Regions from separate parts of the Staphylococcus sp. FSL K6-0223 genome, predicted to be linked through region 1. Evidence: riboswitches for the same ligand, from Rfam matches in the RefSeq annotation. Region 1 holds a riboswitch; the other holds the start of a gene.
What was found. A riboswitch is a leader RNA that binds a small molecule or an ion and turns the genes downstream of it on or off. The one in region 1 is predicted to bind lysine.
Positions count from the first base shown of each region.

Region 1 (6,277 bases):
GGCAATCATATTCAACGCCTAATTTATCAAGAAATTCTTTAATATACTTCGTTGTTTCGAACTCATGTAAACTTAATTCTGGATATTGATGTAAATGTCTTCTATGTTTTGTTACAAATTCTAATTCACTCATATTAATCATCCCTTATATGAAATTGTTTTAATTCATTATGTAATGATGACGCTTTTTTACTTAGTTATAATAAAAAGGTGAAACAAACGTGCGAACCTACATATAAGAGTGTTCAACATCATCATTTGCTTCAACCTTCAACATTCATTTATTTGAAAATGATTAAAACATACTAGCTATTAATCATTTAACTTTCTTAACGCTGAGACAATTTCACGTTTAGAGTCTTCAACTTCAGATGTTTGTTTAATTACTTTAGCAGGGGTACCAGCTACAACTGCACCAGCTGGAACATCTTGAGTTACAATAGCACCCGCAGCAACAATAGCACCTTCGCCAACGCGAACGCCTTCAAGAATAACTGCATTAGCACCAATTAAGACATTATCTTCGATTACCACTGGAGAGGCGCTAGGGGGCTCAATTACTCCAGCTAATACAGCACCTGCACCAACATGTACATTCTTACCAGTTGTTGCACGACCACCAAGCGTTGCGTTCATATCAACCATTGTGCCTTCACCAACTACTGCACCAATATTTATTGTAGCGCCCATCATAACTACAGCACCATCTTCAATAATCGCTTGTTCACGAATGAATGCACCCGGTTCAATACGTGCGTTTGTATTTGTTAAGTCTTTAAGCGGAATCGCTGAATTACGTCGATCCATTTCAATTTCTAAATCTTCAATTTTTGTTCTATTTTCTTCATAGAAGGGTTTCCAGTCATCCGCTTCACAAAAGATAACTTTAGAATGTTCTGATCCAAATACTTTAAAACTTTCTGGGAAAGTTACGCCTTCAAAATTACCATTCGCATAAACTTTTAAAGGTGTAGATTTTTTTGCATCACTGATATATTGAATAATCTCTTGAGCTGATAAATGTTGTACCATAATTTAAACCTCTCCTTTGTTTACTTTTATAAATTATCAAAAGTATAATATCCATTTTCTTTATGAATTAACTTTTCAGCGGCACCAATGGCACCATTTGCAAAAATGTCTTTAGATTGTGCCTTATGAGAAATAGTGATTGTCTCATCTGTGCCAGCGAATAAAATATCATGTTCACCAACGATTGTTCCTCCACGCACAGCATGAATACCAATTTCATCTTTCGTACGTTTCTCAGTATTCTCATGACGATCATATACTGGCGTTACTTGGTCTCTAAGTTCTTTGATCACATCATACAATTTAACTAATGTACCACTAGGAGCATCTACTTTCTTATTGTGATGAGCCTCAGTTAATTCAATGTCAAAGTCTTGTAGTAGGGGTACGGCAGTTTCTAAAATCTTAGTAAGGGCGTGTATACCATAACTCATATTTGCACTAAAGAATACAGGCATATGTTGACCTAATGATTGTAGCTTTTGAATGAGCGTATCTTTCTCACCAGTTGTAGCAATAACTAACGGTAAATTGAATGACTCATCTAGTAATGGTATTAATAATTCAGGGTTTGAAAAGTCAATCACTACATCAGCAACGTCTTGAGCTTCAACTATACTATTGTAATGCTTGTATGGTGTTGAATCTTTAGGAGTTCTATCTATGACTCCTACAATCTCATGATTTTTTTCTTCAGCTAGTCTAGCAACTCGTTGATTCATCGCTCCATAGCCTATAAGTAAAATCTTCATTAATGTTCACCTGCTTTAAACTGATCATAAGCTTGCTCTAATACATTACGCTCTGCGTCATCTAATGGGATAAGTGGTAATCTTAATTCATAATTACCAAAACCTAAATGTGCCGTTAGTGCCTTAATAGGAATAGGGTTAACATCCACAGATAATGAGTCTAATAATTGCCCAATAGGTTCAAATTGACTTGAAATATTTTCTCCACTTTGTTTAGCATCGTATAAATCTTGAAATTCTTGAGGGATAACATTTGCAATAACTGAGATAACACCTTTACCTCCACGTTGATAGAATTCAACAACATTGTCATCATTGCCACTATATAATGCAAATTCATCTTCATTAATGCGTTTTTTAACTTCTTCCATATAATCAAAGTCATTCGTTGCATCTTTAAGTGCAACAATGTAAGGGTTGTGACTTAATGTTTCAACAGTTTCTGCTTCAATCGTCATATTCGTCCGTGATGGTACGTTATAAAGTACAACCGGTAATTTTACTTCATTTGCGATAGTCTCAAAGTGTTTAATTAATCCTCGTTGGTTTGTTTTATTATAATAGGGCGTAATAAGCATCACTGCATCAGCACCAATTTCTTTAGCTCTTTTAGAGGCTTCAATTGATTTCTGAGTATTATTCGTACCAGTTCCAGCAATGATAGGTACACGTTTATCAACTAATTTAATTACAGTTTCAAGTACTTGTTCTTTTTCTTGATCTGTTAAAGTAGGGCTTTCAGCTGTTGTTCCATTAACTATAATCGCTTGTGTGTTATTTTCTAATAAAAATTTTACATGTCTTTCTAATGCGTCAAAATCAATTTCATTATTAGTAAATGGTGTAGCTAGAGCTACGCCAACGCCTTCAAACATGTGTGTCATATTATCGTTCTCCTTTCATAGTTAAAACTTGCTCTAATACTTGAACTGCGTTTAATGCCGCACCTTTAAGTAAGTTGTCTGATGTACACCATACATGGAAAGTGTTATCTAATGAATCATCTCTACGAATACGGCCTACAAAGACTTCGTCTTTACCTGTAGAGTGAATTGCTAATGGGTATTCATTGTTTTCAGGGTTATCTACAAGTACAACTCTGCTATCTTGGTCGAAAAGGTTTTGGATATCTTTAACGTTAGCTTCTCTATCTAAAGTAACGTCAATTTCAATGCTGTGACTGTCTTGCACTGGTACACGTACACAAGTAGCTGTAACTTTCAGGTCTTTATCGTTTAAAATTTTTCTTGTTTCATCAATCATTTTTTGCTCTTCTTTGGTGTAGCCATTTTCAAGAAAAACATCAATATGTGGTAACACATTATTATAGATAGGGTGAGGGTACGCTTCAGGAACTTTTCCATTAGGCCCCTCAGATAAATCTCTTTTACCCTTGATACCTGAGCCTGAAACCGCTTGATATGTTGTATAAGCAACACGTTTTAAGCCATATGCATCTTGTAAAATTTTAAGTGGCACTACGGATTGAATTGTTGAACAGTTAGGATTAGCAATAATGCCACGAGTTAGTTTAGGTTCATTCACTTCGGGAACAATTAAATCTACATCTTCGGTCATTCTCCATTGACTAGAGTTATCAATGACGATAGCACCTGCTTGTTCAAATAGTGGGGCGAAATGTTCACTTGTACCTCCACCAGCACTCATTAACACGTAGTCGAAGTGTTCACTTGCTGCTTCATCTGTTAACTCTTGAACAGTATATGTTTGTCCTTGGAATTCTACTTCCTTACCCGCTGAACGTGCTGATGAAAAGAGTACTAATTCATCGAAAGGAATATTCTTACGATCCAATGTTTCTAACATTTTTGTTCCTACTAATCCTGTTGCTCCGGCTACTGCTAATCTTGTCATAATAAAGTCACTCCATTTGTAATATTGTTAATTTTAAGAAAATTCTTTATAAATATATCATATCAATTTTAGATATCGAATGCGTTATATAATTCTTCTACCGCTCTTTGACCATTTTCTGCATCAATAACATATGAAATACTAATTTCTGAAGTCGTTGTTTGATAGAATGGAATTTCAGAATTGATTAAAGTGATAAATGCTTTAGATGCTACTCCAGACATATCTCTCATACCTGATCCAATTAACGAAATTTTGACGTATTCTTCATTGATTTTATAATCTAAGGCTTCAAAGTGAGTGGATAGATTTTCCAATATAGATGAAATTTGATTAACGTCACTATCTTTAATCGAAAATGATAGCTGTAATCCTTCGAGATTAACGATTTGCGAAATCATATCGACATTGACAGAACCTTCCTCTAATTTAGTAAATAACTGAGTTAATAATCGATTGTCAGGTAGGGGATAACTAATTGTGACGTGCATCATATGCGTATCTAAAGCTACTCCTGTAACAGCTTTTTTCTCTAATAAATCTGATCTAGACATAATCCACGTTCCTTTCACATTTGATAAAGTTCTCCCTAAATAAAGGGGGATTTCATAGTTTTTAGCAAGTTCAACACTTCTAGTTTCAAGTACTCCAGCACCAAGCGCACTCATTTCCATCATTTCTTCATATGACACGTATTCTAAACGCTTAGCATGACTTAATATTCTTGGATCTGTTGCATAAACTCCATCAACGTCAGTATAAATCTCGCAAGGGATTTGGTTACTTGCTGCTAGAGCCACTGCAGTAGTATCAGAACCTCCACGACCTAAAGTAGTAAGCTCAAACTCATCATTTATACCTTGGAAACCAGCTACTACCAGTACATCGTTATTTTCAAATGCTTGATTAAATGTATCTGGATTAATCTCTGCAATTTTACTTTTCAAATGATGACCAATCGTTTTAATACCTGCTTGGTATCCAGTCATTGCTTTGGCTTTTACACCAATATCATTAAGTACCATTGAAAGATAGGAGACTGTCTGTTGTTCACCCGTAGTAAGTAGTAGGGCAAGTTCTTGATCTTTAGGTGTAGATGTCAACGTTGACACATTTTCCATTAATTGATCAGTTGTTTTACCCATTGCACTAACTACAACGATTAATTCTTCTCCCTGTTCAACTCGTGTTTTAAGCATTTCAGCAATATTTTTTATCTTTGTAAAATCACTGACGGAAGACCCGCCAAATTTCAAAACACTTCTGTTCAATTTCAGTCCTCCTAAAATTAGGGGAGGCTCACACGATATAAAAAAAGAACAAGTTCGGAATGCGCGAACTTGCTCTACATTTATGTACAAGTGATGCACTCCATTATTTAGTAATAATGACAAACTTTCAGCTCTTAACCAAAAAGTCCAACGACTCATAACTGCTATTATGAATTGTTTCGGCATCGCACCCTTTCAAAATTAGTTGTTAGCAGACAAAATACTAAAATTTACTCATGATTGATGCTCCTCATCAAAATCTTATTCAATTGATATGAGTTTATTATACATAGAGTGTATATCTCTGTAAACCAATATGTTAGATTTTTAAAAATATACTGAAAATTTAAGAGTAAGATAACACAATTTGTGATTTATTATAAATAAAACTTTATTATTGATTGCTTAAATATCAATTTCCAAAAGAAAAACTCTAGAGAATCATGAAGATGCTCTAGAGTAAAAGAAAATTTATTAACTATTTTGTAAAACACCAATTTCTTGAAGATATTCTTCATAAGGAACTTCTTTAGATAAACCACCTGGTTGATTTAAATCAATAACACGGTTTGCAATTGTATTGATGAACTCGAAGTCATATGAAGTGAAGATGATAGAACCTTTAAATGATTTCAATCCATCATTAACTGCAGTGATACTTTCTAGGTCTAAATGGTTTGTAGGTTCGTCTAGTAATAAAACGTTAGCACTTGATAACATCATTTTACTTAACATACAACGAACTTTTTCGCCACCGGATAGAACACTTGCCTTCTTCTTAACTTCTTCTCCGCTAAATAGCATACGACCTAAGAAACCACGTAAAAATGTTTCAGTTTGTTCATCTTCAGGCGCATATTGTCTTAACCAATCAACTAAGTTCATGTCGACACCATCAAAGAACTCTGAATTATCTTTAGGGAAGTAGCTAAGGGAAGTAGTCACACCCCATTTAAATGTTCCTTCATCTGGTTCCATTTCACCAGCTAAAATTTTAAGCAATGTTGTTTTGGCAATCTCACTATCACCAATTAAAATAGCTTTATCGTTAGGATTCATTGTGAATGAAACATTATCTAATACTTTTTCGCCGTCAATTGTTTTAGATAGATTTTCAACAGTTAATAAATCATTTCCAATTTCACGTTCAGGAGTAAATTTAACATATGGATATCTTCTTGAAGATGGTTGAATATCATCTAATTCAATTTTTTCTAATTGTTTCTTACGACTTGTAGCTTGTTTTGATTTAGAAGCATTCGCAGAGAATCGTGCAATGAAATCTTGTAATTCCTTAATTTTTTCTTCTTTTTTCTTATTTTGTTCTTGAGCCATTTTTTGGGCTAA
Region 1 covers NZ_JBBOYX010000002.1:417,376-423,652, forward strand. The annotation lists gene MHI13_RS12970 (amidohydrolase) at 1-133, opposite strand, end outside; gene dapD (2,3,4,5-tetrahydropyridine-2,6-dicarboxylate N-acetyltransferase) at 313-1,032, opposite strand; gene dapB (4-hydroxy-tetrahydrodipicolinate reductase) at 1,059-1,784, opposite strand; gene dapA (4-hydroxy-tetrahydrodipicolinate synthase) at 1,784-2,668, opposite strand; gene MHI13_RS12990 (aspartate-semialdehyde dehydrogenase) at 2,670-3,659, opposite strand; gene MHI13_RS12995 (aspartate kinase) at 3,728-4,930, opposite strand; lysine riboswitch at 5,016-5,192, opposite strand; gene MHI13_RS13000 (ABC-F family ATP-binding cassette domain-containing protein) at 5,405-6,277, opposite strand, start outside.

Region 2 (6,277 bases), 290 kb from region 1:
ATACACAACTATGAATTGCCATAAAAAAAGAGATGACACCTGAGTCATCTCTTAATCTAATATTATTTTAAAGCTTCTTTAGCTTTAGTAACTAATTCACCGAAAGCTTTGTCATCTGAAATAGCAATTTCTGATAACATTTTACGGTTAATATCAATTTCAGCTTTTTTCAAACCGTTCATTAAACGAGAATAGCTGATGTCGTGTTGACGTGCAGCAGCGTTAATACGTGTAATCCATAATTTACGGAAGTCACGTTTACGTTGACGACGGTCACGGAAAGCATATTGACCTGATTTCATTACTTGTTGTTTAGCTACTTTGTATAATGTATGTTTTGAACCGAAGTAACCTTTAGCTAATTTAATCGTTTTTTTACGACGTGCTCTTGTTACTGTTCCACCTTTAACTCGTGGCATAATAATTCCTCCTTAGATATTATCTATCTTGTAATTTCGTATTAAATATTATTTTTTGTAAGCTAATAATTGTTTTACGCGTTTCATATCACTTTTTGAAACTAATTTAGCTTTACGTAATTGACGCTTTTGTTTAGTGTTTTTGTTTGCGAATAAGTGAGATGTGAAAGCTCTTGAACGTTTTAATTGACCAGAACCAGTTCTTTTAACACGTTTAGCAGCTCCACGGTGAGTTTTCATTTTAGGCATGATTCATTTCCTCCTATTATTTAACGATTATTTTTCATTGATAGGCGCTAACATGATAAACATTTGACGCCCTTCCATTTTAGGCTTTTGTTCAACTGTTGCTATATCTTTACATTCATCTGCAAATTGTTCTAATACACGTTGACCAATTTCTTTATGCGTAATCGCACGACCTCTGAAACGAATAGAAACTTTACATTTGTCGCCTTTAGATAAGAATTTACGTCCATTTTTCAACTTAGTTTGAAAATCATGTTCCTCAATTGTTGGACTTAAACGTAATTCTTTAACATTAATGACTTTTTGTTTCTTCTTCATTTCTTTTTCTTTTTTCTGTTGTTCGAATTTATATTTACCGTAATCCATAATTCTCGCAACAGGTGGTTTCGCATTTGGTGCGACAACAACTAAATCTAAATCAACTCGTTCAGCCATTTCTAAAGCTTCACGTTTCGATTTCACACCAATTTGATCACCATCTTGGCCGATTAAACGTAGTTCTTTTGCACGAATTCTCTCATTAACTTGAGTTTGATCTTTTGCTATGGTTGACACCTCCTAGAGTTTTACGAAATTGTCCCAAACAAAAAAGAAGAGCGAGTAACAATACCCGCTCTTCTTCCACACATTTATTGTGTAACATGATTAACCTGCCAACTGCTATTGCGTCGCTACAGGTGAGAAGCGGGTGCTTCTACTTGGTTCGTTTCGTATTCAACGTTACTAATCATATCAATAATAAACATGTAAGTCAATTGTTTTTTTGTTATTTATTGTGATGTCTAATTTCATCCATCGAAACATCTTGTCTTAAATCAACTTTTTTAAGTGGAATCATTTTCGTTTTATAGCGTAGCTTATGGTAAATGAAGAATGCTAAGAAAACAGGTATTCCCATATAAGTAATAACAAAACGATTAAGATCAAAATGTCCTGTTTTTATAAAGTCTACATCTTGTCCGATGATAACAATTATACATAATATACCTGCAAATATAGGGCCAAATGGGAACAGCTTAGCCTTATATTTAAGTTTACTTTTATCATAATCTTGTTTATCAAATGCTCGTCTGAATCTATAGTGACTTATTGCTATACCTACCCAAGCGATAAACCCTGTCATACCACTAGCTGCAACAATATATTCATATGCATCTCCACTTATATGCTGTAAAGCAAAGATGATTACAACAAGTACACCAGTAGCAATTAATGATAAATAAGGTACGCCACTTTTGTTAGTCTTACCAAAAGAAGAAAATGCTAATTTGTCTTTACTCATTGAATATAACATACGAGTTGATGCATACATTCCTGAGTTACCAGCAGATAAAACAGACGTTAATATAACGGCGTTCATAAATGATGCTGCAAAAGCAAGACCAGCATTTTTGAACACAAGTGTAAATGGAGAAGTAGAAATGCTATCTCCACCGCCCATTAGAGACTTACTATCATAAGGAATTAACATACCTATAATGAATATTGCTAGAATGTAAAATAATAAGATACGCCAAAACACTTGCTTAATCGCTTTAGGGACGGCTCTTTCTGGATTTTCAGACTCACCAGCTGTGATACCTATTAATTCTGTTCCTTGAAATGAGAAACCTGCAACAAGGAATACTCCTAAAATTGATAATAGGCTACCACCTAAATTTCCACCTAGAATAGGACCATCACCTTTGGTAAATGTATCAAAACCGACGTATTTACCACCCATAATTCCAACAATTGTTAATAAACCAATGACAATAAATATAACTACAGTTATTACTTTTATTAAAGCGAACCAATATTCACTTTCACCATAAATTCTCACTGATAAAGAATTTAGGGCAAATATAATTACTAAAAAGATACAACTCCAAACCCACGCTGGTATACCTTGCATAGGTGACCAATACTGTATAACCTGTGCAGCAATGGTAACATCAGCAGCAACAGTTATTACCCAGTTAAACCAATAGTTCCAACCTAATGCAAATCCCAGTGATGGATCAACAAAGCGTGTAGCATATGTACTAAATGAACCAGAAACTGGTAAATAAGTAGCCATTTCCCCAAGAGATGTCATCAGGAAGAATACCATTGCACCAATAATTGCATAAGCAATTAAAGCACCTAACGCACCAGCATCATGAATAGCACCACCAGATGTCATGAATAGACCTGTACCAATACAACCGCCTATAGCGATCATTGAAATATGACGGTCTTTTAATCCTCTTTGGACACCGTCATTTTGATTTTCTTTTTTACTCATAGAAGCTCCCTTTCCTTGTCTTAGAGGCTAACATGTAACTATTTTTCTCTTTGTGTAATAAATATATATTTTAAATATGAAAGTTTGATTAAAAAATTTATAAGCAACAAACTTTGTAACAATAACAGCACTAAATCATTTATTAAACTAAATACTACACAATACGAAAATAAAAAGTGGTTACATACCTTTAAGATATGCAACCACTTAGGTTTTATCTATATAAGGTAGCACATCACATTCTGTGACAGTACAGCTTCTTGTCGAAAACTGTCCCAACAATTATAAATTATGGTTTTACAATTGTTTCGGCATCGTTACCTTTCACTAATTCAACACATGTCCCATACGACTTCTGACTAGTTACTAATTAAAGATGCAACCTCTAACTCTAATTTTATTTCATTCATCTGTAATATACATGATACGACCTATCTTTTCAAGGTTATCTATGTTTTTTTAAACGAATTTCATCAACCAAATTCCAAATAAATTCATCTTTTTCAAGTGTTTCTTGATCTTGGGAACCATATTGTCTTACATTGACTTCATTATTTTCTACTTCTTTATCTCCTACAACAATTTGGTATGGTATTTTTTGCATTTGCGCTTCACGAATTTTATAACCCATTTTTTCATTACGATCATCAATCTCAACACGAACGCCTTGCGATTTAAGTTCATCTTGTAATTGGCGGGCGTAATCATAATGTAAATCTACATTAACTGGAATGATTTCGACTTGTTTTGGTGCTAACCATGTTGGGAAAGCTCCTTTAGTTTCTTCAGTAAGGAATGCGACGAAACGTTCCATTGTAGAAACAACACCTCGGTGAATAACTACTGGTCTATGTTGTTCACCATCACTACCAATATAAGTGAGTTCAAAACGTTCAGGTAGTAAGAAATCAAGCTGCGCAGTAGATAAAGTTTCTTCTTTACCCATTGCAGTTTTAACTTGAACATCAAGTTTAGGACCATAAAATGCCGCTTCACCAATAGCTTCTACATATGGTAGACCCATTTCATCAACTGCTTCTTTGAGCATTGATTCAGCTTTATTCCACATTTCATCATCATCCATATATTTTTCTTTATCTTCTGGGTCTCTGTAACTTAATCTGAAAGTGTAATCCTTAAAACCGAAGTCTTCATAAACTTCTTGAATCATATTGACTACTCTTTTGAACTCTTCTTTAATTTGATCTGGTCTCACAAATATATGAGAATCGTTAAGAGTCATTCCACGAACACGTTGTAAACCTGAAACTGCACCACTTGCTTCATATCTATGCATAGTACCTAATTCCGCAATACGGATTGGTAGTTCTCGGTAAGAGTGTGGTTTATTATTATAAATCATCATATGGTGTGGACAGTTCATTGGTCTTAATACCATTTCTTCAGTTTCATCTAATTTCATAGGTGGAAACATGTCATCTTGGTAATGATCCCAGTGACCAGAAGTTTTATATAAATCAACATTTGCTAATACTGGAGTATATACATGGTCATATCCCATGCTCACTTCTTTATCTACAATATAGCGTTCAATTTCACGTCTGATTGTAGCGCCATTTGGTAACCATAAAGGTAATCCAGCACCAACAAGTTGGCTATTAGTAAATAATTCTAAATCTTTACCGATTTTGCGGTGATCTCTTTCACGACGTTCTTCAAGCATTTGTAAATGCGCTTTTAAATCCTTTTTATCAAAAAACGCAGTTCCGTATATACGTTGTAACATTTTATTGTTACTATCACCACGCCAATAAGCACCTGCAGTTGATAGTAATTTAAACTCTTTTATCTTAGAAGTCGAAGGTACATGTACACCACGACATAAATCAGTGAATTCACCTTGTGAGTATAAAGTAACGCTCTCATCTTCTGGAATTGCATCAATAAGTTCTAATTTATATGGATCATCTTTGAAGAATTCTTTCGCTTCATCCCTACTTACAACTTTTCGTTCTATTTTATAATTCTCATTAACGATTTGCTTCATCGTTTTTTCTATTTTATCAAAATCATCTGATGATACTTTTTCATCCATATCAAAGTCATAGTAAAATCCGCCTTCAACCACCGGACCTACACCAAATTTCACATCACCATATAAACGCTTCAAAGCTTGTGCCATTAAATGCGCAGTAGAATGACGTAAAACCTCTAAAGCCTCTTCACTACCTGGTGTAACAATCTCAATTGATCCATCTTCCTCAAGTGGTCTAGTTAAATCTACCATTTGACCATTAAATTTACCTGCTACAGCTTTCTTTCTTAAACCTGGGCTAATAGATTGAGCGATGTCTTCAGTAGTAGTACCTTTATCAAATTCTTTTGAATTACCATCTGGAAATTGAATATTAATTTGATCCATATTAAACCCTCCTAAATATTAAAAAGATCTGATCGTTGACTTATTGAATGATTAAGACAAATATCCACAAAACAAAAAACTCGCCCCCTATAACAAGGGACGAGTTTGTCGTGGTACCACCCTAGTTGCTCAGCTTTATAAAAATAATAACTAAGCTACTCTACATGAGATAACGGTCTCGAGCCGGATATTCATTACAAATATCATTATGAAGTAGTAATAATTTAATATATTAGCCATATTCTCATCAACTAATGACTTTCTGTGTAATAGTGATTAAATTATCTTATCTTCAATAGTTTCAACGATTAAGATTTAAGTCCATTATACACCTCATAAGATAAAATTCAATTGTTTCTATAATTTTTACCTTCTAAATAATATGGTGTAGATAGCGTTTTAACACGTTCAATAATTCTAGCTGCTTTAGTTTTCTCAGCTCCATCTCTCGTCATAGATAAATGATGCTCTAATTCACTATAGTCGAAGTTCGAACTGAAAAACGTAGGTAACTCATGAACCATTCTATAATGTAATAATGGTCCGATAATTTCATCTCTTACCCATGGTGTAACCTCTTCAGCACCTATATCATCAAGCATAAGTATATTAGCTTCACGCACACGTTCTAGTTTCTTTTCAAAACTACCGTCTTTGAAGCCACCTTTTAAAGTACGAATAAATTCAGGTAAGTAAACAATAGTGGATGAAATCTTCTTCGATTTGAGTTGATTAGCAACTGCACCTAATATAAATGACTTACCTGTTCCAAAAGGGCCATACAAATATAATCCTTTTACTTTTTCATTATTAGCTATATTTGTGCATATTTCATCTGCAGCCATCGCTACGTCCAAACGATCACGTTCAGTCATGTAAATATCTTTTAATTTTGCATCTAATGTATCACGTTGCATATGATGTGAGGTGATGAGTTGAGAGTTAAAGCGTTCTTCATCA
Region 2 covers NZ_JBBOYX010000002.1:125,935-132,211, reverse strand. The annotation lists gene rplT (50S ribosomal protein L20) at 63-419, opposite strand; gene rpmI (50S ribosomal protein L35) at 468-668, opposite strand; gene infC (translation initiation factor IF-3) at 696-1,223, opposite strand; ribosomal protein L20 leader region at 1,251-1,374, opposite strand; gene MHI13_RS11630 (amino acid permease) at 1,435-2,934, opposite strand; lysine riboswitch at 3,155-3,330, opposite strand; gene thrS (threonine--tRNA ligase) at 3,380-5,317, opposite strand; gene dnaI (primosomal protein DnaI) at 5,665-6,277, opposite strand, start outside.
Region 2: linked by a shared signal. The riboswitch ahead of MHI13_RS11630 (amino acid permease) and the one ahead of MHI13_RS12995 (aspartate kinase) in region 1 are both predicted to bind lysine.